DNA from 3 places in the Burkholderia sp. EMB26 genome. Region 3 is predicted to be linked to each of the others. Evidence: predicted binding sites of a transcription regulator. Region 3 holds the regulator's gene; each other region holds the start of a gene.
The links. The regulator FNR, encoded in region 3, switches genes on or off when oxygen is low (the NO sensors DNR and NnrR bind a similar motif). The targets are predictions, from matches to a motif close to TTGATNNNNATCAA.
Positions count from the first base shown of each region.

Region 1: the regulator FNR is predicted to act here: its motif matches at 2,541-2,554, upstream of KU887_RS18990 (universal stress protein).
Region 2: the regulator FNR is predicted to act here: its motif matches at 3,658-3,671, upstream of KU887_RS18275 (TraR/DksA family transcriptional regulator).

Region 1 is NZ_CP078071.1:513,299-520,540, forward strand. It holds gene KU887_RS18980 (response regulator transcription factor) at 1-253, opposite strand, end outside; gene KU887_RS18985 (PAS domain-containing sensor histidine kinase) at 250-2,352, opposite strand; gene KU887_RS18990 (universal stress protein) at 2,672-3,142, shown strand; gene KU887_RS18995 (cupin domain-containing protein) at 3,452-3,958, shown strand; gene KU887_RS19000 (DedA family protein/thiosulfate sulfurtransferase GlpE) at 4,144-5,169, shown strand; gene KU887_RS19005 (hypothetical protein) at 5,338-5,580, shown strand; gene KU887_RS19010 (amino acid permease) at 5,614-6,996, shown strand; gene KU887_RS19015 (universal stress protein) at 7,210-7,242, shown strand, end outside.
Region 2 is NZ_CP078071.1:353,328-360,569, reverse strand. It holds gene ald (alanine dehydrogenase) at 15-1,130, shown strand; gene polX (DNA polymerase/3'-5' exonuclease PolX) at 1,171-2,949, opposite strand; gene KU887_RS18275 (TraR/DksA family transcriptional regulator) at 3,099-3,491, opposite strand; gene KU887_RS18270 (undecaprenyl-phosphate glucose phosphotransferase) at 3,876-5,282, opposite strand; gene KU887_RS18265 (Crp/Fnr family transcriptional regulator) at 5,294-6,076, opposite strand; gene KU887_RS18260 (Crp/Fnr family transcriptional regulator) at 6,996-7,242, shown strand, end outside.
Region 3 is NZ_CP078071.1:2,095,825-2,103,066, reverse strand. It holds gene epsC (serine O-acetyltransferase EpsC) at 1-276, opposite strand, end outside; gene KU887_RS26225 (hypothetical protein) at 414-647, opposite strand; gene KU887_RS26220 (DUF3005 domain-containing protein) at 926-1,333, shown strand; gene KU887_RS26215 (universal stress protein) at 1,844-2,311, shown strand; gene fnr (fumarate/nitrate reduction transcriptional regulator Fnr) at 2,415-3,161, shown strand; gene KU887_RS26205 (LysR family transcriptional regulator ArgP) at 3,210-4,103, opposite strand; gene KU887_RS26200 (LysE/ArgO family amino acid transporter) at 4,214-4,834, shown strand; gene KU887_RS26195 (DUF2235 domain-containing protein) at 4,915-6,648, opposite strand; gene KU887_RS26190 (DUF3304 domain-containing protein) at 6,685-7,242, opposite strand, start outside.

The sequences.
Region 1 (7,242 bases), 1.4 Mb from region 3:
CGTGCATGGTGAGCACCAGCACGCGCAGCGCGGGCTTTTCGTCCTTGATCTGCTTGATCAGCTCGACGCCGTTGCGGCCGGGCATCGACAGGTCGAGCACGAGCACCTGCGCGGGCGTCGCACGCACCAGCGCGATCGTCGACGGGCCGTCGCAGGCTTCGCCGGCCACCTCGAATCCGGTGGCGTTCTGGAGGATGTGCCGCAGACCGTCGCGTACGAGCGTATGGTCGTCGGCGATGAGCACCTTGATCATGTGATGAGCGTGTCCTGTTGAACGGTGGCGAGCGGAAAGGCGACGGTAATCGAGAAGCCGCGCGCGAGCGCGGTGTCGATCGTCACGGTGCCGCCCAGCATGTGGGCGCGTTCGCGAATGCCGATCAGGCCGAACGACTTGTCCTCGTGGGCCGGGCCGCCGGGCGCCGCGCCGCGGCCGTTGTCCGCGACGCGCAGCACGCAAAAGCCTTCCTCGATGTCGAGCCGCAACGCCACGCGCGTCGCATCCGCATGGCGCGCGACGTTCGTCAGCGCTTCCTGGACGATGCGGAACAGCGTGGTCGCGCCCGCGCTGGTGAACGTGAGGCCGCCGGTTTCGATGTGGCGCTCGACATCGATCCCGTAGCGGTTCGTGAAATCGTTCGCGAGCCATTCGATCGCGGGCACGAGGCCGAGATCGTCGAGCATCACCGGTCGCAGGTCGGCCGCGATGCGCCGCACCGACGCGACCGTCGCGTCGATCAGCCGCCGCATGCCTTGCAGATGTGTCTGCACGCCTTCATCGGGTTGCGCGCGGCCGGGCATCCGCAATTGCTGCTCGACGACCGACAGGTCCATCTTCAATGCGGTGAGCTGTTGCCCGAGGTCGTCGTGCAGTTCGCGCGCGATACGGGTCTTTTCCTCCTCACGCACGTTCTGCAGGTTCGCGGACAATTCGCGCAATTCCTCGCGCGATTGCTTCAACGCATTCTCGGCCCGTTGCCGCTCGGTGATGTCGCGCAGCATCACCGTATACAGCTTGCCCGACGCGTCGCGGATCTGCGAGATCGACGCTTCGATCGGGAATTCCTCGCCGTTGGCCCGCAGCCCGAACAGCACGCGCTGGCGGCCCATCTGCCGCTCGGACACGCCCGTCACGCCGAACTGGTCGACGTGCTTCGCGTGCGCGGCGCGGAACCGTTCGGGAATGAAGCGCGACAGCGGCGCGCCGATCGCTTCCATCGCGGACACGCCGAACACCTGTTCGGCCATCGGGTTGAAGATCACCACCGTCTGCTTCTCGTCGATCGTGATGATCGCTTCCATCGACGAACGGATGATGCCCATCATCCGCGCCTCGTTGAGGATGCCGCGGCTGCTTGCACCGGCGTCGGCGCGCCCGCGCAGCAACGCATGGACGAGCGCCGCGAACGCGAACGACGCGATCAGCCCGGCGGCGAGCACGGTGCCGGCCGCACGCTGCGCGCCGGTCGCGCTCGGCCGGCCGTCCGCGGAATAGGCGAGCGTCAGCGCGGTGCCGCCGAAATTCAGCACATCGGTGCGCCGCATCAGGTCGGGTGACGCCGATGCTTCGTCGGTCGTCGTCTCGACGCTGGCGATCGCGCGCGCATCGCCGCCGGCGGTCATCCACAGGTCGATTCCGCGCTCCGCATCGAGCGCGCGCTCGATCAGGCGCCGCGGGCTCAGCGCCGCGAACAGCATCCCGTCGGCGCCGCCTTCCCGCGTGCCGGAGGGCTTGGCGGCCGCCAGCGGCGAAGACGCCACGGGCAGGAACAGCGTCAGGGTACGGGCGTCGCGGGAAGTGTCGTCGTCGGCAGGGTGAACGCCGAGCGCGATATCGCCGGTGCGCAGCGCGCGCGTGAGCGGCGCCGCGTCGGACGCACCGAAGCGCACGACCGGCGAGTTCGAGACGGGCGCGCTGAGCGTCGCAGCCGCGAGCGGATCGGCCGGCAGCGGCTTCGCGCCGGCCAGCGCGGCGCGCGCCGCGGGCGTCAGCGGCGCATAGCCGATCTGCCGGACCGGCGAGCGGCCGCTGTCGAGATCGAGCGTCTCCGCATACCGGCGCCATTGGCCGGGCGTCATGTCCGGGACGAGGCCGAACGCGCCGCGCGCGCCTTCGAGCACGGCGACACCGGCCTGCAGTTCGTGGCGCAGCATCGCGGTCACGTGCGACGTGCGGCGTTCGAAACGCGTGTGAACGGCGCCTTGCCACTGCTCGCGCACCAGCAGCGCGACGCCGAGCGACAGCACGGCGCCCGCGCACAGGGCGACGACGCCGGCCGCGAACGGCTGGCGTAACATGGTCTGGAGGCGCGTGGGCCCTCGGGCGTCACGCGTCGGGGTTCCACTGGCGGTCATTCGATGGCCATTCTGTTATTCGGGCTACCCGGGGCACTCGGGCAGCGCGGCAAAACCGGGAAAACTCGCACCGGCTGCGTGCAACGACTATTTTCAAGATGAAATTGTGCGCGTTTTACACATTTTTTGTAATGGGGTCGGTTGAAATTGCGGCAAACGGCGTGGGGCAGCGGGCGCGCGGGGCGCGCTTGACGCGCGTCAACGCGCGCGTCGGCACGTGGGGCAGACTGTTCGGCAGGCAAGCCGGCGCCGGGCCGGCTTGCGGTAACGGGTCGTGGCGGCGCAGTGCGCGACGCGCGCCCGGTCGGAGGGACGGACCATGTACAAGCGGATTTTCGTCGGGCTCGACGGCGGCCCGAGCGCGCGTCTCGCGCTGAACGAGGCGATCCGGATCGCGACGGCGTCCGGCGGCGAAGTGACCTGTGCGTACGTCGTCGAGCATCGGCCGCAGCTCGTCGACGTCGACGCCGGCTTCGCGGCCGAGCGCGACGGCGATGTCGCCGCGGCCGATGCCGCGACGCCGGTGCTCGACGATGCGAAGGCGGCGCTCGCGCGGCAGCATGTGCGCGGCACGGTGCGCGCGCTCGACGCGTACGGCGAGGACATCGCGACGGTGCTGATGCGCACGGCGGCCGAAGCCGACGCCGATCTGATCGTGATGGGCACGAGCGGGCGACACGGCCTGCGCAGGCTGTTGCTCGGCAGCGTGGCGGAATCGTTGCTGCGCGCGGCCGACCGGCCCGTGCTGCTGGTGCGGCATGGCGAGGCGGGGGCGTCGGCGGCCGCATGATCGACGACGGGCGGTACGGCGGCCGACGCGGCGCACACATCCGCGGTCGGCCGAGCGCCGCGCGCCGGGCCGGCCGTCGGCGCGAGCGATCCGGCGCGCGGCGCTGCCGATACGCTCGCCGGTGCGCGATTGCGCGTCGACGGTTGCATCCCGGCACGCAGTTCTGGCAGCATCGGCCGGTGTCCGCTCGATCGCCGCGCGCATGGCCGCGGCGATCGACGCAGGGACATCCGGCGGCACCCGAGCGCGTGAATCGAGATCGGGCAGGCCGCCGGATGCCGGTTTCCTACCTTACCGACGTCATCTGCCATGCCGATTTCCGCGCCCGACCTGATTCGCCAGTTCGACCTGCAGCCGCATCCCGAAGGCGGCTATTTCCGTGAAACCTACCGCGCGACCGATTCGGTCGTGCGTCCGGCCGACGGCGCGCCCCGTGCCGCGTCGACCGCGATCTACTACCTGCTGTGCGACGGCGCGTATTCGTCGTGGCACCGCATCCGCTCCGACGAGGTCTGGCATTTCTATGCGGGCGACCCGATCGAAGTGTGGGTACTCGACGCGCGCGACGGGTTGACGATCCACCGGCTCGGCAATCCGCTCACGCATCCCGGCGCCGTGTTCCAGGCGGTCGTGCCGGCCGGAAGCTGGTTCGGCGCGCGCTGCGCGTCGCCGCAGCACGTCGCGCTCGTCGGCTGCACGGTTGCGCCGGGGTTCGAGTTCGCGGAATTCGAGCTGGCCGATGCGGCCGCGCTGGCGGCCGAGTTTCCCGACTACGCGGAACACGTCGCCCAGCTCGCGCAGCGCTCCGACGCGTGACTGTCACGGGCGCGCCACGCCGGGCGCAAAGCCCGTGCCGACGGCCCGCGTTCCGCGCGGTCGAGGCCAAACCCGTTTAGAATGCGCATGATGCACCGGTCGGTCGCGGACGTGCCGCGGCGGCCGTTGCACCGCCGTACCGACGGCCCCGTCGCGCGGCCCGCATGTCTTCCAGGAGCGCCGCCGTGTGGCACTTTCCCATTGCGATTCCATCGTCGCTCGGCCCGTGGGCCGTGTTCGCGAGCGTGTTGATCACGCAGCTCGGCGTGCCGGTGCCGGCCGTGCCGATGCTGATTCTCGGCGGCACGATGGCGGCGATGGGGCAGGCGTCCTGGGTCAGCATGTTCGCGGCGGCGATCGGCGCGACGATGCTGGCCGATTCGCTGTGGTTCTTCATGGGCCGCACGCGCGGCCGGCGTCTGCTGAACGGCCTCGTGCGCTTCTCGCTGTCGCTCGACACGACGCTGCGCTTCGCGCGTAACGTGTTCGAAAGATACGGCGCGCCGCTGCTCGTGCTGTCGAAATTCCTGCCGGGCCTCGGCCTCGTGTCGGCGCCGCTGCTCGGCACGACCGCGATCGGCATCGGCGTGTTCCTGTTCTGGGATCTGGCCGGCGCGTCGCTGTGGGCGGCGTTCTGGCTGATCGGCGGCGCGGCGATTCACGACCAGATCGTCCAGTTCGTGCTGTGGGTGCGCGCGAGCGGCGGCACGATCCTCGACGCGTTCCTCGCGATCTTCACCACGTTCCTGCTGTACCGCTGGGTGCGCCGCGTGCAGTTCCGCCGCTATCTCGCGCAGGTGCGCATTTCGCCGCCGCAGCTCGTCGAGATGATGACGTCGAGCGAACCGCCGCTGATCTTCGACGCGCGGCCCAAGGCGATTCGCGAACGCGAGCCGTACCGGATTGCGGGCGCGGTGCCGGTCGATCTCGATTCGCCCGATCTGCTCGATCCGGAAGTGCTGAAACGGCCGATCGTCGTCTATTGCGTGTGCCCGAACGAGGCGACCGCGAAGCGCCTGATCGCGAAGATGCAGCGCAAGAAGATGATCCACAACATCCGCGCGCTGAAGGGCGGCCTCGATGCGTGGGAAAAGCACGGTTATCCGGTCGAGCCGCTGCCGGCCGATCTGGATTCGTCGCGTTATTTCGTGCGGCCCGAGCAGGGCCGGCTCGACGGCGAATATACGGTGCGGGCGACGTTGTCGAAATAAATGCGCGCGCTGCGCCGCGCGCATTCGAATCCGATCACCGCTTTCACGCACCGCGATTTTCCCCAAAATCACCTGGCGTTAAATCGCCGATCCTCCCTATAATCCCGCCTGCATATTGCGTGCGCGAAATTGCGCACATTCGACGCGCGGTCGTTCGCGCCGAAAGCGATGGATCCCGTTGCCGCTCGCCACGCGCACAGCCGCGTCGCGCGGGCCGCTCGGGTGTATTCCGTGAAGGGCTCGATCCGTTTTTCCGGATTGTTCCGGGAAATTCGGATAATCCGCGGCAATTCCAACCGGATTGACGCGGTATCCGTGTCGTTTCTTATTCGGAAATCGACAGCGGCGATTATTTCGTTTTCGGCTACCACACTCGGCATGAACGGGCGCGCCTTGTCATCGACACAATGACGGCGGCCCGCTCGCGGCTGCCAGGAGACGGATTTGAAACAACCAGAAGACCAGTTGCACCGCGGGCTGGAAGAACGGCACATCAACCTGATGGCGCTCGGCGCGACGATCGGCGTCGGCCTGTTCCTCGGCTCCGCCACCGCGATCCGAACGGCCGGCCCGGCCATCCTGCTGACCTACCTGCTGGGCGGCCTCGCGATCTTCCTGATCATGCGCGCGCTCGGCGAAATGGCGATCACCAACCCGGTCGCCGGCGCCTTCAGCCGCTATGCGCGCGACTACCTCGGCCCGCTCGCCGGGTACCTGACCGGCTGGACCTACTGGTTCGTGTGGATCGTCACCTGCATGGCGGAAATCACGGCGGTCGGCGTCTACATGCACATGTGGTTTCCCGGCGTGCCGAACTGGATCTGGGCGCTCGCGGCCCTGATGGCGATGGGCTCGGTGAACTTCATCGCGGTCAAGCTGTATGGCGAATTCGAATTCTGGTTCGCGCTGATCAAGATCGTCACGATCGTGCTGATGATCATCGGCGGCGGGCTGATGATCGCGTTCGGCATCGGCAACGGCGGCATCGCGACCGGCATCTCGAACCTGTGGTCGCACGGCGGCTTCATGCCGAACGGGATCAACGGCGTGATCGCCGCGCTGCCGATCGTGATGTTCGCGTATCTCGGCGTCGAGATGCTCGGCCTCACGGCCGGCGAGGCGCGCAACCCGGAGAAGTCGCTGACCAAGGCCGTGAACTCGGTGTTCTGGCGCGTGCTGATTTTCTACATCGGCGCGCTGTTCGTGATCATGTCGCTCTATCCGTGGGACCAGATCGGCACGCAGGGCAGCCCGTTCGTGATGACGTTCTCGCGGCTCGGCATTCCCGCCGCCGCCGGCATCATCAACTTCGTCGTGCTGACCGCGGCGCTGTCGTCGTGCAACAGCGGCCTGTTCAGCACCGCGCGGATGCTCTACAACCTCGCGCAGCAAGGCCAGGCGCCGGCCGCGCTCGGTCGCGTGAACCGCAGCGGCGTGCCCGTGTACGGCGTGGCCGTGTCGGTCGCGCTGCTGCTGATCGGCGTGTTGCTCAACTATCTCGCGCCGCAGCACGTGTTCACGTGGCTCACGTCGGTGTCGACGTTCGGCGCGATCTGGACGTGGTGCGTGATCCTGATCGCGCAGATGCGTTTTCGCCGCACGCTGTCGGCCGACAAGATCGCGCGCCTGCCGATTCGCGTGCCGTTCTATCCGCTCGGTTCGTTCGTCGCGCTCGGGTTTCTCGCGCTGGTCGTCGTGCTGATGGCGTTCACGCCCGATACGCGCGTCGCGCTCGTGATCGGGCCGGTGTGGATCGTGCTGCTCGGCATCGCGTACGCGCTGTTCTACGCGAACCGTCCGGCCGCGTCGATGCCGACGAAGTCGTAAGCCGGCGCGGGCAGGGTGCCGCGCGATCGTTGATCGCGATCATGCACGCGCGGGCCGGACGGCCTATGCTGAACGAACGCATTGCTTGTCCGCGCTTCGCGTGGCATCCGCCGATCCCTGCGACCGCGGCGGCTGTCCGGCCGCCGCGCGCCGCTGCCGCGCGAAGCGCCCGTCGTCGTTCAGCGACGACGTGCACGCACGGAGGCCTTCGCCATGCAGCCTGCCCAGCCCATCCCGACGCTCGCG
Region 2 (7,242 bases), 1.3 Mb from region 3:
CATGGAGGCGACTCATGCTGATCGGTGTGCCGAAAGAGATCAAGAACCACGAATACCGCGTCGGCCTCACGCCGGCCGGCGCGCGCGAACTCACGCGGCACGGCCATCGCGTGCTGGTGCAGCGCGGCGCGGGTACGGCGATCGGCCTGCTCGACGACGACTACACGGCCGCGGGCGCGTCGCTCAGCGACGGTGCCGAGGACATCTTCGCGCGCGCCGACATGATCATCAAGGTCAAGGAACCGCAGCCGGCCGAATGCGCGATGCTGCGGCGCGGCCAGATCCTCTACACATACCTGCATCTCGCGCCCGATCCCGATCAGGCCGCCGCGCTCGTGAAATCCGGCGCGGTCTGCATCGCGTACGAAACCGTGACGGGCCCCGGCGGCGGCCTGCCGTTGCTCGCGCCGATGAGCGAAGTCGCGGGCCGCATGTCGATCCAGGTCGCGGCGACCCACCTCGAAAGCCCGCGCGGCGGCCGCGGTCTGCTGATGGCCGGCGTGCCGGGCGTGCCGGCCGCCCACGTCGTCGTGCTCGGCGCCGGCGTGGTGGGCACCGGCGCGCTGCAGATGGCGGTAGGCCTCGGCGCGCGCGTCACCGTGCTCGACAACAACGTGAACCGGCTGCGCCAGCTCGATCTCGTGTTCGCCAACCGGATCGCGACCGTCTGTTCGAATGCGCAGACGGTCGACGAAGCCGTGCGCGATGCCGATGTCGTGATCGGCGCCGTGCTCGTGCCCGGCGCGTCGGCGCCGCGGCTCGTCACGCGCGACATGATCGCGACGATGCGCAAGGGCGCGGTCGTCGTCGACGTCGCGATCGACCAGGGCGGATGCTTCGAGACCTCGCATGCGACCACGCATGCGGCGCCGACCTTCGTCGTCGACGGGGTCGTCCACTACTGCGTCGCGAACATGCCCGGCGCGGTCGCGCGCACGTCCACCTTCGCGCTGAACAATGCAACGCTCGGCCATGCGCTCGCGCTCGCCGACAAGGGCTGGAAGCAGGCGATGCTCGACGATCCGCATCTGCGCGCGGGCCTGAACGTGTGCGACGGTCACATCACGTACGAAGCGGTCGCGCTGGCGCTCGGGCTGCCTTACGTCCCCGCGACCGGCGTGCTCGGATGACCCTCCCGGCATGAGCTGAACGCATCGCGGCCGGCCACGCTCACGCGCCCTTCGACCGACTCCGCTTCGCACCGCCGCCCGCGCTGCCCGCACCGCCCATCGTGCGCGCCAGCAGCGGCCGCAGTTGCGCGAGCGTGCGCGTGTTCAGCACGTCCTGCCGCGTCAGCCAGCCGCGCCGCGCCTGATCGACGCCGAACGCGAGGTTGTCGAGCTCGTCCGCGCTGCATGCATCCGAACCGATCGCGACCGGCACGCCGGCCTTCGCGGCCTCGCGGCACCACACGTCCGGCAGGTCGAAGCGCCGCGGCTGTGCATCGAGTTCGACGAAACAGCCGCGCGCGGCAGCCTGCGCGAGCACGCGCGGCACATCGAGTTCGCAGGCGTCGCGCTCGCCGAGCAGGCGGCCGGTCGGGTGCGCGAGAATCGAGAAATGCGGATGATCCATCGCGCGCAGCATGCGATCGGTCTGCGCGCCGCGCGGCAGGTCGAAGCCGTCGCGTATCGCACCGACCACGAGATCGAGCCGGCCGAGCAGCGCGTCGGGCACGTCCAGGCTGCCATCCTCGCGAATGCCGGCCTCCACGCCCTTGAGCAACACGAAATCGTCGAACGTCGCGTTGAGGCGATCGATGTCGTCGAGTTGCCGCGCGAGCCAGTCGAAACCGTTGCGAGCGCCGCCGTCGGGTGGGGCGCGGTCGGTGACGGCCAGATAGGCGAGCCCGCGTGCACGCGCGGCGGCGGCCATCGCGCGCAGGCCGTCGCGGCCGGCCGACGCATCGGTGTGCGCGTGCAGGTCGCCATGGAGATGCTTGCGCTCGACCAGCGCCGGCAGCGTGCCGGCACGCGACGCATCGATCTCGCCGCGACCCTCGCGCAACTCGGGCGGCACCTCGTGCAACCCGATAGCCGCGTAGACCGATGCCTCCGTCGCTCCGGCAATCCGTTCGTCGCCACGAAACACGCCGTATTCGTTGATTTTCAGGCCGCCGGCCTGCGCGAGCCTGCGCAGCGCGATGTTGTGCGCCTTCGATCCGGTGAAGTAGACGAGCGCCGCGCCGAACGCATCGGCATCGACGACCCGCAGGTCGACCTGCAATCCGTTGACGAGCATCACGCTCGAGCGCGTCTTGCCGTGCGCGAGCACGCGCGCCACGTCGTCGTAGCCGACGAACGCTGCGGTGACCGCACCCGCGTCGCGCGCGGTGACGAGGATGTCGAGATCGCCGACCGTCTCGCGGCGGCGGCGGAAGCTGCCGGCCGGCACGGCCTGGCCGACGCCGGTCACCGCCCGCAGGCGTTCGAGCAACGGCATCAGCGCATGTGCGGCGTCGGGCAGCAGGAAGCGTTGCGGCTCGCGCTGCAGGCGATCGTCGATCGCTTCGAGCAGATGCGCTTCGGTTTTCGCGCCGAAGCCCGGCAGCTCGCGCACATGCCCGCTCTTCGCTTCGGCGCGCAACTGTTCGAGCGAATCGACGTTCAGCGCGTCATGCAGCGCCTTCACGCGTTTCGCGCCGAGCCCGGGCACGTCGAGCAGCTCGACGATCGCGCCCGGCAGCGCATGACGCAAGGTTTGCTGCAGTTCGCAGGTGCCGGTCGCGGCGATCTCGCGCAGCTTCGCCGCAAGATCGGCCCCGATCGACGGAATCTTCCCGAGATCGTCGCCTTTCGCGATCATCGTCGGAATATCCCGGCCGTAGTCGGCGATCGTACGCGCGGCGTTGCGGTACGCACGCACGCGAAACGGGTTGGCGCCCTGGATCTCGAGCATGTCGGCGATCTCGGCGAACACGGCCGCGCACTCGGCATTGTGGATCGGCATGATCGGCGTGGCTCCCTTCCACGTGGATGGCGCCGCGCCCCTGCGCGACGGCGTCTGCCCGCCCGGCGCCGCATGTCGACGCCGCCGGGCGCCCGTTGGTCATCCTGCGCCGGCCGCGCGGCGCGTACCGCGCGGCTGGAGCCGCGGCGTCAGAGCGACGCGCGCGGTGTCGTCGCGTAGCGTCGTTCGTAGATCGATTGGCAATGCGTGCAACGTTCGGCGGTCGGCCGCGCCAGCAGCCGCTCGTAGCCGACCGCGCCGTCGCAGTCGATGCATTCGCCGTAACTGCCGTCACGCATCCGCTGCTGGGCGCGCCCGATCGCGCGCAGTTCGGTCAGCTTCATCCCGATCAACGCATGGTCGACGTCGACGAACAGGTCGGCATTCGCCTCGTCGCCCTCGTCCGGCGCCGCGCCGGCCAGATCCGCATAGGATTCCGACGCGCGCTGGTCTTCGCTCGTGCGGATCTCCGCACGCAGCGCCTGCTCGCTCTCGTTCAGCCGCTGTTTCAGCGTCTGCCGTTGTTGTTGGTCGAGCGACATGGCCGTCTCTCCTGTTCCGGTTCCGCGCGAAGAAAGGCGGCGCGCGGTATCGCGCCGGTGCGCGACGCGCAGGCATGACCTGCGCCGCCGCATCCGGATGATGCGACCGGACGCGCAAAACGCCGGACGCATTCGACGCAGGATAAACCCATTGAACACGCGTGTGTTGACCGGAATCAGCGTGCCGGTCATGCGACGGCGGAGGGACGAAACTGGGGACGGACGCGGAATCGCGACCGAAGGGGCGCGTGGCGAAGCCCCGTCGGCGCAAACGCAGCGCAGCAATTTCCCATGCGGCCACATCGCTTCGTTCCGTGCGCACGAGCCGGCCTCATTCCGTCGATACGGTCGCTCATGCGGCGCCGCTTCGATGATTCGTCTTCCTTAGAATGCATTGCGCCCGATGAAGCCGCGCACCACCGTCATCAGGATGATCTTGATGTCGAACCAGAAGCTCCAGTTCTGCATGTAGAACAAATCGAACTTCACGCGCGCCTCCATCGCCTCGACCTTGCGCGTTTCGCCGCGATAGCCGTTCACCTGCGCCCATCCGGTGATGCCGGGCCGCACGCGGTAGCGGTACATGTAGCAATCGATCAGTTGCCGATAGAGGTCGTCGTGTTCGATCGCGTGCGGACGCGGGCCGACTACCGACATCTGCCCGAACAGCACGTTGAAGAACTGCGGCAGCTCGTCGAGCGACGTGCGCCGCAGGAATGCGCCGACACGCGTGATTCGCGAATCGTTGCGCGACGCCTGCCGCACGACGCCCGGCTGCACGCGGTGCACGCGCATCGTCCGGAACTTCAGGATATGGAACTCGCGGCCGTCGACGCCCTTGCGGCGCTGCTTGAACAGCACCGGCCCCGGCGACGACAGCTTGACCGCGATCGCCACCATCGTCAGCAGCGGCAGCAACGGAATCAGCACGCCGAACGCGAACAGCCGGTCGAACGCGAACTTGGCCCACAGCTCCGGCGCGGCGCGCGGCGTGGTCGCGAGATTGATCGCCGGCATGCCGAGCAGGTCGGTCGCGGAGCGATCGACGACCGCCATCTGCCGCACGTCGGGCAACAGCCGCAACTCGACGAACTCGTCGCGCAATTCGCGCACGATGCGCTGGATCCGCCACTCGTGCGACATCGGCAGCGTGAGCCAGACCTCGTCGATGTCGCCGCCCCGAATCAGGTCGCGCAACGTGGGCCAGTCGTCGATCACCGGCACGCCGCCGATGCCGCCCGCGGCGGTCTGCGCATCGTCGTCGAATACGCACGCGGCCACGAACGGGCCATTCGGCGCGCGCTGCATCCGCTCGATCGCCACCCGCCCGTAGCCGGTTGCGCCGACGACGGCGACGCGACGTTGCCGCCCCCGCGGATCGCCGCGCGTCAGCGCGAACGCCAGCAACGCCGCGCGGCCGAGCAGCAGCGCCGCGTCACCGGCGAGCACCGTGCGCACGATCCAGCGGGTCGTGACGGTGCCGCCGCGATTCATGATCCACATCGTGCCGGCCACCGTCAGCACGCTCGCGCACACCACCGCCACCAGCGTGTGCGTCAGCGCGTGCGCGCCGCCCTGCACCGCGACGCCGCCGCGCACGGTGCGCAGGTAGCGCGGCAGCAGCGCCACCGTCAGCACGCACAGCAGCGCGATCGCGCCGCGCTGCGCGTCGGACAGCGCATGCCAGCCGAGACCCGACGCAGCCTGCGCGACGAGCGCGCCGGCCAGCACGAGCACGACGTCGGCCGCCGCGATCGCGGCGCGCCGCATCGCATTCGTTCCACCGGACATCGACTGCATCGTCACGCACCGTGCGCCGGGAAACCGCAACGCCCTTCCGGCATGCGCGGGCGAACCGTCGCCGGCCTCGTATTCCCGCGCGTGCCGAGCAGCCGGCGATAGTCCGCGCGAATCAGGTCGTAGCATTCGCACGCGTGATGTTCGAGGCCATCGCGGTCGAGCACCGTGATGCGGCCGCGGCGCTGCCGGATCAGGCCGGCTTCCTGCAGGTTCCCGGCCGCTTCCGTCACGCCTTCGCGCCGCACGCCGAGCATGTTCGCGATCGTCTGCTGGGTGACGGTCAGCTCGTCGCCGTCGATCCGGTCGTGTGCGAGCAGCAGCCAGCGGCTGAGTTGCTCGCTGACCGAATGGTGCCGATTGCACAGTGCGCTGCGCGAGATCTGCGCCATCGTCGCCTGGCAGGTGTTGAGCAGCAGCCGATAGGTCTGCGGCGACCGCTCGAACTCGGCGCGCATCACGCAACTCGGCACGCGATACGCCATCCCGCCGATCCGCACCTCGACCCGGCTCGACGCGGCGACGCCGCCGACCAGCGTGCCCAGCCCGACCACGCCCTCGCGGCCGACCACCGCCACCTCGACCATCGCGCCGTCCTCCATCAGGTGCTGGACCGACATCATCGCCGTCGTCGGAAAGTGCAGATGACGCATCGGCTCGCCGACCCGGTCGAGCATCCCGGCCTTGATCCTGACCAGTTCGAGATGCGGTGCGATGGTGCGGATGCTGTCCTCCGGGAGGGCAGCAAGGATGGCATTCGCCGAGTAGCTCGAGTGAAGATGAAGCATGTCTGTATCCCTTTTATTGTCCGCGCCGCCTGCAGCCGCGTGCACGGAACTCGTTATCGCGATGCGCGCCCGGACATTGACAGCGGTTGCGGCCCACAACCCTGAATCCGACTGACCATCGGCTTGTCATCGCCGGATTGAGTCGACTGTCCCGTTTCGACACGCCAGCCCGAATAAGCGATTTACGTGCCAATAGCCGTCCATCCTTAATATATGAATCACGTCCGATTTAGCGCACCCGAATAACCGTCCCCAAAATCGAAAAAACGTCTCATTTCCGGACACTCCTCCACGCAACGGACACAGCGCGCATTCGACTGATCAATTCCCGTGCATCGGCCGCGGGCGATCGGGTGACGGTCACGACGCTTACCGTTCAAATACTTACAGCCGATTTTCAATTGTTTCCGTGATGTGCAGCGCAGCATTTGCCGACGCGACCACACCTCACACGCTTGTTTCAAACTGTCTCAAATTTGAATCGGGACACTAATTCGAGGCTCTGTCCGCTACCGCACACATCATGCTCAAGCCATTGATCCCAATGAAAAATCAGGCGCTCCCCGTTTATTTGTCAAATAATGTTCAATGTCGCGGGAGCCTTTCGTTGTACGATGCGCCACGTCGTTCGATTGATTCCGGTTCGACATCGAATGACAGGAAAGCGCACCAATCCATTTCCGGACAATTAATCCCTTGAAAATGAATCATTAAATCGGCATAACGTTTGCACTGAACCGCAATCGTCAAACTTTGTGAAATTACGTAATGCGAAATTGCCCGAATTCGATTGCGTGCTAGCCTTTTTCGCCAGTATCGTCATTCCGCTTTCGATCAACACAAGTCCGCACGATCGTGCGAAATCCCGGTGCGGGATTCGCCGCGACGACGCGCGACCGCCACCCTGCGAGGATGCGCCGTGACTCACCAGGCCCCCGACGCCGTCGCGTATGCGAACGGCATGATCGAGCTTTCCCACAGCTTCGACGCCAACCGGTTTCTCGCGGCCATCGACCGCGATGAACTCGCCACGCTGACGCCCCACCTTCAACTCGTTCACCTGAAATCCGGGCAAGTGCTGTGCGAACCCGGCGAAATGCTCACGGCCGTCTACCTGCCGGTCACGACCGCGATTTCGCTGCAGTACGTGTCGTCCGGCGGCATGA
Region 3 (7,242 bases):
CAACGCGCGGCGGATCTGCTCGGACAGGATGCGCAGCGTGCTTTCGAGCGTGTGGCCGACGTAGTAGTCGACGCTTTCGTCGGTCAGGTCGGGCGCGCCGTAGTGCGTCGGAAACATCGACGCGCGCAGGCCGGTCACAATCTTGCAGATTGCATCGCGCGACGGCAGTTCGCGGATGCCGCGCGGATGGCGCGTGCGATGGAGTTCCTCGCGCGACTCGCGCAAGCCGGCGACGATTTCTTCGAGGCCCCACTGACGGGCGGGTGATGTCGACATAAGCCAATGCGGGCAGCCGCGCGCGGATGCGCGGCCGCTAATAAAGTGACGGGTTCCGCAAGATTACCGCGTTTTTTGTCCGGGAGCGGCACCCCGGGGATCGGCCGGACGGCCAGCGCCGCACGCGTGCGACGGCGTCACATCGAGATGCTGCTCGCGTCGATCCAGCGCACGGCCCAGTCGCGCGCGTGCGCGATCGCGTCGCCTTCGTCGTTGAACTGGAGCTCGATCGGAAAAAAACGGTTCGCAACCAGCTCCCCGTCGCTCGATCGGGAGATCACGACGTAGGGCTTGAATGAACCGTCACTGGCGCGTGCGGGCGCGCAATTCAACAGATAACCGCGGTGCGTGAAGGCAGTAGTCGCTTGCATGAATCCGCCACCTCTAGTCCCTTGCTTTGTTGTTCGCTACCCGTCTTTAAGGGTGCTGCGGCGCCCCGGCGCGGGCAGAGGCGGCGAGACTTCATCCCCTGTCGCCGCTTCGCAGGAAAAGAATCATACTCTGTAGAAAACGCGTCTTCTAGCTGAAATAAATCATGACAAATCAGTGCGCGTCGCGCGACCGCGGCGATCGCCCGCGCGCCTTTTCCCGTCGTGCCCGGAACGGGATTTGCTTCGATCCGGAGCGTGTCGCCGCCAGGAGAGCCGTGATGGAATCATCCGCTCAAACAGGTCGTGCGCATCCGCGCAGCGTCGAACTCGACAACGACGACACGCACGACAGCACGGTCGATACCGACGGCAAGCACCGCGAAGCGTCGCGCCTCGCCGGCGCCGGGCCGATCTCGCCCGACCAGATCACGCGCAGCAACGCGTCGCTCGTCAATGCGATGCCGGAAGCCGGCGACGGCTTCGCCGGTTTCGACAGCCGCCCCGACGGCAATCATCCGGCGTTCGCGCTGCGCGCCGGCTACAAGGTGATCGAGAAAGGCTTCGACACGCCGCCCGCGGGCGACGCGCCGTTCGGTCCCGTTCACCGGATGTACGGCAGCGCGTACTGGCCCGGCCACGGCCGCCGCCCCGAGCGCGTCATCGAGTTGACCGCCGTGCCGGGATAGCCCGCGCGGCGTTTGAATCGATCGTTCGATTCGGAATCGCCGTCGAACGATGGCGGTGGATCGGCGCGTACGATTCGCGCTACGCGCCGATACTCGTTCGCGCGATGCCGAAGCGAACGGTTCCGCGCACGGGCCTCGGCGTTCACGGTCATGCCTGCCGCGCATCGCATCGACGCACATGCATTGACCGAAGTCATGGCGGCGCGGCGCGATTGCGATTGAATGGCGATGCGTGCCGCGCATCGGCGTGACTGCCGTGTCGGGTCGATGCGCGCGCATGCGGTTTCGCCGACGATGCGGCCACACCACGCGACACGCATCGCGCGGTGCAGCATGCGTCGCATGCATGGCCCTGCCCGGCCGCGACCGGAACCGCGCGACCGTGCGGCAGCGCGGGCATCTCGCTGCACGATCCTGCCCGTTGGTTTACTCTGCCTCGCAGCATCGCGCATCGCCCAGCCCGCTCGGCCATCCGGCCGACTTCGTTTCAACCCGCCACTCGGAGACACTATGTACAAGCGTATTCTGGTTGCCGTCGACGGCAGCGACACGTCCCGCCATGCGTTCGACGCCGCGCTGGCGCTCGCGAAAGCGCACGGCGCCGAGCTGCAGCCGTTCTACGTCGTCGAAAACGCCGCGATCTACTACAACGTGCCCGGCTACGATCCGTCCGTGCTGCGCGATCAGCTCGTCGCGCAGGGCAACACGCTCGCGCAGGATTTCGCGAAGCGGATGCAGGCCGCCGGCGTGAAAGGCGAAACGCGGCTGAACGAAGCGACGTCGCTCAACGACGTATCGTCGCTGATCCTCGACGGCGCGAAAGCGTTCGGCGCCGATCTGCTCGTGCTCGGCACGCACGGCCGTCGCGGCTTCCGCCGCCTCGTGCTCGGCAGCATCGCCGAACAGTGCGTGCGCCACGCGACGCTGCCCGTGCTGCTGATCCCGGCGGCCGCCAACGCGGACGAGCCGGCCGCCTGAGCGGCGCTCGGCAGGCGCGGCCGGTCGCGACGTTTTGTCACCCGACAGCGGCAACTTGCGGTGGGACAATGATTTCGTCGATTCAACGCCGGAGTATACGATCATGCTGACGCCCGTCGCCACCCGCCCCGCCGCCACGCCCCATGCCGGTAGCTGGGCCCCTCGCCAGGCCGCGCACTGCTCGTCGTGCGCGATGCGGCACCTGTGCATGCCGCAGGGCCTGGCGCCCGAAGCGCTCAGTCGCCTCGAGTCGGTCATCTGCGCGGCACGCCCGGTCAAGCGCGGCGAAGCGCTGTTCCGCGAAGGCGACGCATTCGACAACCTGTACGCTGTGCGCTCGGGTTCGCTGAAAACCGTCGCGACGCGTCACGACGGCCGCGAACAGGTCACGGGCCTGCACCTTGCCGGCGAAGCGCTCGGCCTCGACGGCATCTGCGACGATACGCACCCGCGCACCGCGGTCGCGCTGGAAGACAGCTCGGTCTGCGTGATTCCGTACAGCGCGCTCAAGACGCTGTGCTCGGAAGCCGGCTCGATGCAGTTGCGCATGCACAAGCTGATGAGCGAACAGATCGTGCGCGAAACGTCGCAAACGATGCTGCTCGGTTCGCTGAATGCCGAAGAGCGCGTCGCCGCGTTCCTGCTCGACGTGTCGTCGCGCTACCTGAAGCGCGGCTACTCGCCGTCGGAATTCAACCTGCGGATGACGCGCGAGGACATCGGCAGCTATCTCGGCATGACGCTCGAAACGGTCAGCCGCACGCTGTCGAAATTCCAGAAGCGCGGCCTGATCGAAATGCAGGGCCGCCACGTGCAGATCATCGACTTCGACGGCCTGCAACACCTCTGATACCGCACGGCGCGCGCCCGTCGCGCGCCGCCTGCCCAACGTCGCCGGTCAGTCGAGAAACAGCGCGGCACGCGCTTTCAGCGCCGCGCTGAAATCGTCGAGCCAGCCGATCGACAGACGCCAGCTCTGCCAGTACAGATCGATGTCGATGGTTCGCCCGCGCGACATGTCGATCAACTCGCCCGCCGCCAGCTGGCGGTCGACCATCCGGTCCGGGCACATCCCCCATCCCAATCCCGTTTCGCACGCGCGCAGGTAGCCGGCGACGTGCGGTATCCAGTGCTGCGGCGGATCGAGATCCGCGCGCGTCACGCGCCGGATGAAACGCGCCTGCAACCCGTCCTTCGGATTGAACATCACGCACGGCGCGCGGCGCAGCGCATCGCGCGTGATCCCCGCGTCGAAATAACGTGCGTAAAACGCCGGCGAACACACCGCGCGATAGCGGATCCGCCCGAGCCGCTCCGACCGGCAGCCCTGGATGGGCTCGGCCTGCGCGGTCACGGCGCCCTGCACGCTGCCGTCGCGGATGCGCGAGGCCGTGTAATCCTGATCGTCGATCACGAGGTCGAGCAGCGTCTCGCGCTCGGTGCAGAACGGCCCGACCGCGTCGATGAACCACGTCGCGACGCTGTCGTCGTTGACGGCCACGCGCAGCGTCGGCCACGCGCTCGCGATCTGGCCCGGCAACGCGGGCATCCGGCCGCCCAGTTCGGCTTCCAGCAACTGCACGCGTTCGGTATGCCGGCACAGCAGCGCGCCCGACGTGGTCGCGACGCACGGCTGCCCGCGCTTGACGAGCACGCTGCCGACCCGCTCCTCCAGCAGCTTCACGCGCTGCGACACCGCCGACGGCGTGACATTCAGCTCCTTGGCCGCCCGCTCGAACGAACCGTGCCGGATCACGGCGGCGAGGGCATCGAGCAACGCGTAGTCGAGCATTAGATTTCCTTAATCTGCATTAGGTGATTTAGCTTCTCTTATTCCCGCGCTGCTCGCAGACTAGCGCTACCCGATTCGTTCGTCTACTGCTTCCACGGCTGTCCCCCATCATGAACTGGCTCGCTTTTTCTCACGGCGCCGCCCTGTGCGCGTCGCTCATCGTCACCATCGGCGCGCAGAACGCATTCGTCCTGCGCCAGGGCATCATGCGCTCGCATGTCGGCAAGATCGTGCTGCTGTGCGCGGTGTCCGACATGATCCTGATCGGCGCGGGCGTCGGCGGCGCGTCGGTGCTCGTCGAGCGCTATCCGACCTTCGTCCACGCGGTGCTGTACGTCGGCCTCGCATATCTCGCGTGGTTCGGCATCAATGCGCTGCGCCGTGCGTTCAAGCCCGGCCACGACACGCTCGACGTGCGCGGCGACGCGGTCGCGCCGCCGCCGCAGAGCGCGCTCGCGATCGTGCTGATGACGCTCGCGTTCACGTGGCTCAACCCGCACGTGTATCTCGATACGTTCCTGCTGATCGGCACGGCCGGCGCGCGCGAGCCGGAAGGCGGGCGGCTCGCGTTCGCGATCGGCGCGATGACGGCCAGCGTCGTGTGGTTCCTCGGGCTCGGCTATGGCGCGCGCTTGCTGGCGCCGTGGTTCCGCAAGGCGGTCGCGTGGCGCGTGCTGGATGGCGCGATCGGCAGCATGGTGCTGTTTCTCGCGGCCGTGCAGTTGCGGTAGGGAGGGAGCGTCGCGGCAGACGCGGTCTGCCGCGACGTGAGGTCAGCCGGTCGCGGTCGCGACCGGTATCGCGTTCGGCGTCAGGCCGTCGAAGTCGCGTCGGGCAGCGTGCCGCCAACCGCCGCGGGCTGGTTGCTGGCGAGCTGCGGCTCGTTGGCTGCCATCGGGTCCTGCTGCTTCGCCGGATCGGCCTTGGCGAGTTGCGTGGCGGCCTGCTCGGCCTTGTCGCCCTCGTAACGCCAGTACAGGAACTTCTTGCCGCGCTTGCCCATGAAGTACTGGCGGTTGACCGACCAGCGGCTCGCTTCGGCGAAGCCGGCGTAACCGTCTTCCATCTGCTTCTTGAAGCCCGCAATCGAGTCGTGCACGTAGTGATCGAAGAACCGGTCGAACGTCGCGCGCGCCGCCGGATCGATGCCGCCCAGCCAGTTGCCGGTGACCCGCGTCGCCGCGTCGATCGCCTTGTACTGCTCCGAGATGGTCCGCGTCAGGATGCCCCCGTTGGCCCGACGCACGGCATCCGCATCTTCGTTCCATTCGCCGTCGGTGATGGCCATGTGGGGGTCCACGCCGCCCGGCGGCTTCAGCCGGCCGTCGTGCAGGCGCCGGCTGCGGCTGGCGCGCCACTGGTAGTAGCGGTTCATGTGCCAGATGATCTGCGACTCGAGCCGGTCGCTGTTCGACGCCACGCCCGCGCGACGCTCGTTGCCCTGCCCCATGTACACGTTCCAGGCCGCCTCCAGCTCGCGGGAAATCGCGAACAGCCCGCCGGCCGTTTCCATGACATCCTTCGGCTCGCGGAACGGCACGCCGGCCTTCCAGGCCTCGATGAAGAGATTGTTCAGCGCGACGTTGGCCAGTTCGTTGGTTCGCCCTTCCTGGTAATTGCGCTCGTAGCCGCCGCCCACGTCCGAGTGCATGCCGGGGTAATACACCTCGCGGCAGTTCGCGGGAAGCTTCTGATCCTCGCGCACCGAGTCGCCGGGGAATTTCTCCCGGACCTCATGCGACGCGACATAGTGCACGCATTGCCGGACGTAGTCCGGAATGCGGATGTCGTTCGCCCATTCCGCATGGCCGCCCTTGTCGATGCCGTGCAGCACGCCGCCATAGACCGGCCCGAGGATCGCGCCCACGATGTAGGGCGCCGCCTTCTCCAGGCGGCTGCCGCCGAAGCCCGTCGACGCCACCGTATCGAGGATGCCCATGAAGTAGACGACCACTTCGGGACGCATCCCCTTCATGTTCTTCTTGTTCCACCAGAGCCGGCCGCCGATGTTCTCGGCCAGCTGCTCGGTCAGCATGCGGACGAACGCGCGCGCCTCGGTGGCGCCGCGCGAGAAACCGAACGCGGCCACGTTGATCTGGCTCACGGCCGGCATGTGGTTCGTCACGTGTTTTTCGAGCTCGCGGAGCATCCAGCGGATGCGCGCCTCGCCCTTGCTCGCGGCCGCCATGCCCAACACGCCGTCGAGACCCTTGCCCGAATCGCCGACCTTGCTGCAGGGGGTGCCGACGCCCTCGACGTACCGGCCCATCGTGCGCGGATTGGCCTTGTTGAACGGGACATGGGCGAACATCGCGAGCTTGGCGATGTTGCTGTACTTGGTTCTCGCGACGTCCGTCGAGCCGTTGCCGTCCTCGCCGTAGTTGTTGCCCGTGCCATCGAAGAAGGCCGTGAACCACACGGGCTTCGGACACTCCTTGCATTGCTCGACCCGCAGCGGATCGAGCGCCTCGCGGTGCGCGTGGCGGATCGAATCCTCGACCGGCGTGATATCGGTGATGCGTCGAATGAGGGGAGGATTGCTCATGGCGGTTACGCTCCTGTTCCGATCAGGTGTCCGGCGTCAATTCCACTGGGCCGGCTTCTTGCGCCCATAGAACGGATTGGGAATTTCCTTCAGGCACGCGCGGTCGGCCAGCTTGCGCTGCGCGTCACGCTTGGACAGGGCCACCTTCGGGTCCGGGCCGTCGACTTCGAAATCCATGTCGCCTTCCACCCGGCCATCGGGGAAGAAGTGCAGCACGATGCCGCCGCTCTTGTCCTTGACGGGCGGCCGCGTGACCGTGATCTCGCCTTCGCACCACGCCATCCCCGGCTGGGTTTCCCGGTGCGTGTACGGGTCGTAGTTCGCGGACGACGCTTCCATCGCGCGCTTGTCGACCACGCGCTCCCACCACACCTTGAACGTCTTCGGGGTCTTCCAGCGGAAATCCCACGCGAGACTCGGGCGCGAGCCGCCCCCGCCGGACCAGTACTTCGCATTCCGGGGCGTGGCGTGCGCGCCGTCGGCGCTCGCCGCGTCGTCGAGGCTGTTCTTGTCGGGCGGCAGCAGATAGACGCCGTAGATGTCGTAATCCGTATAGTTGAAGGACCCGGCGGTAATGATGTCGTAGTTCGGGTC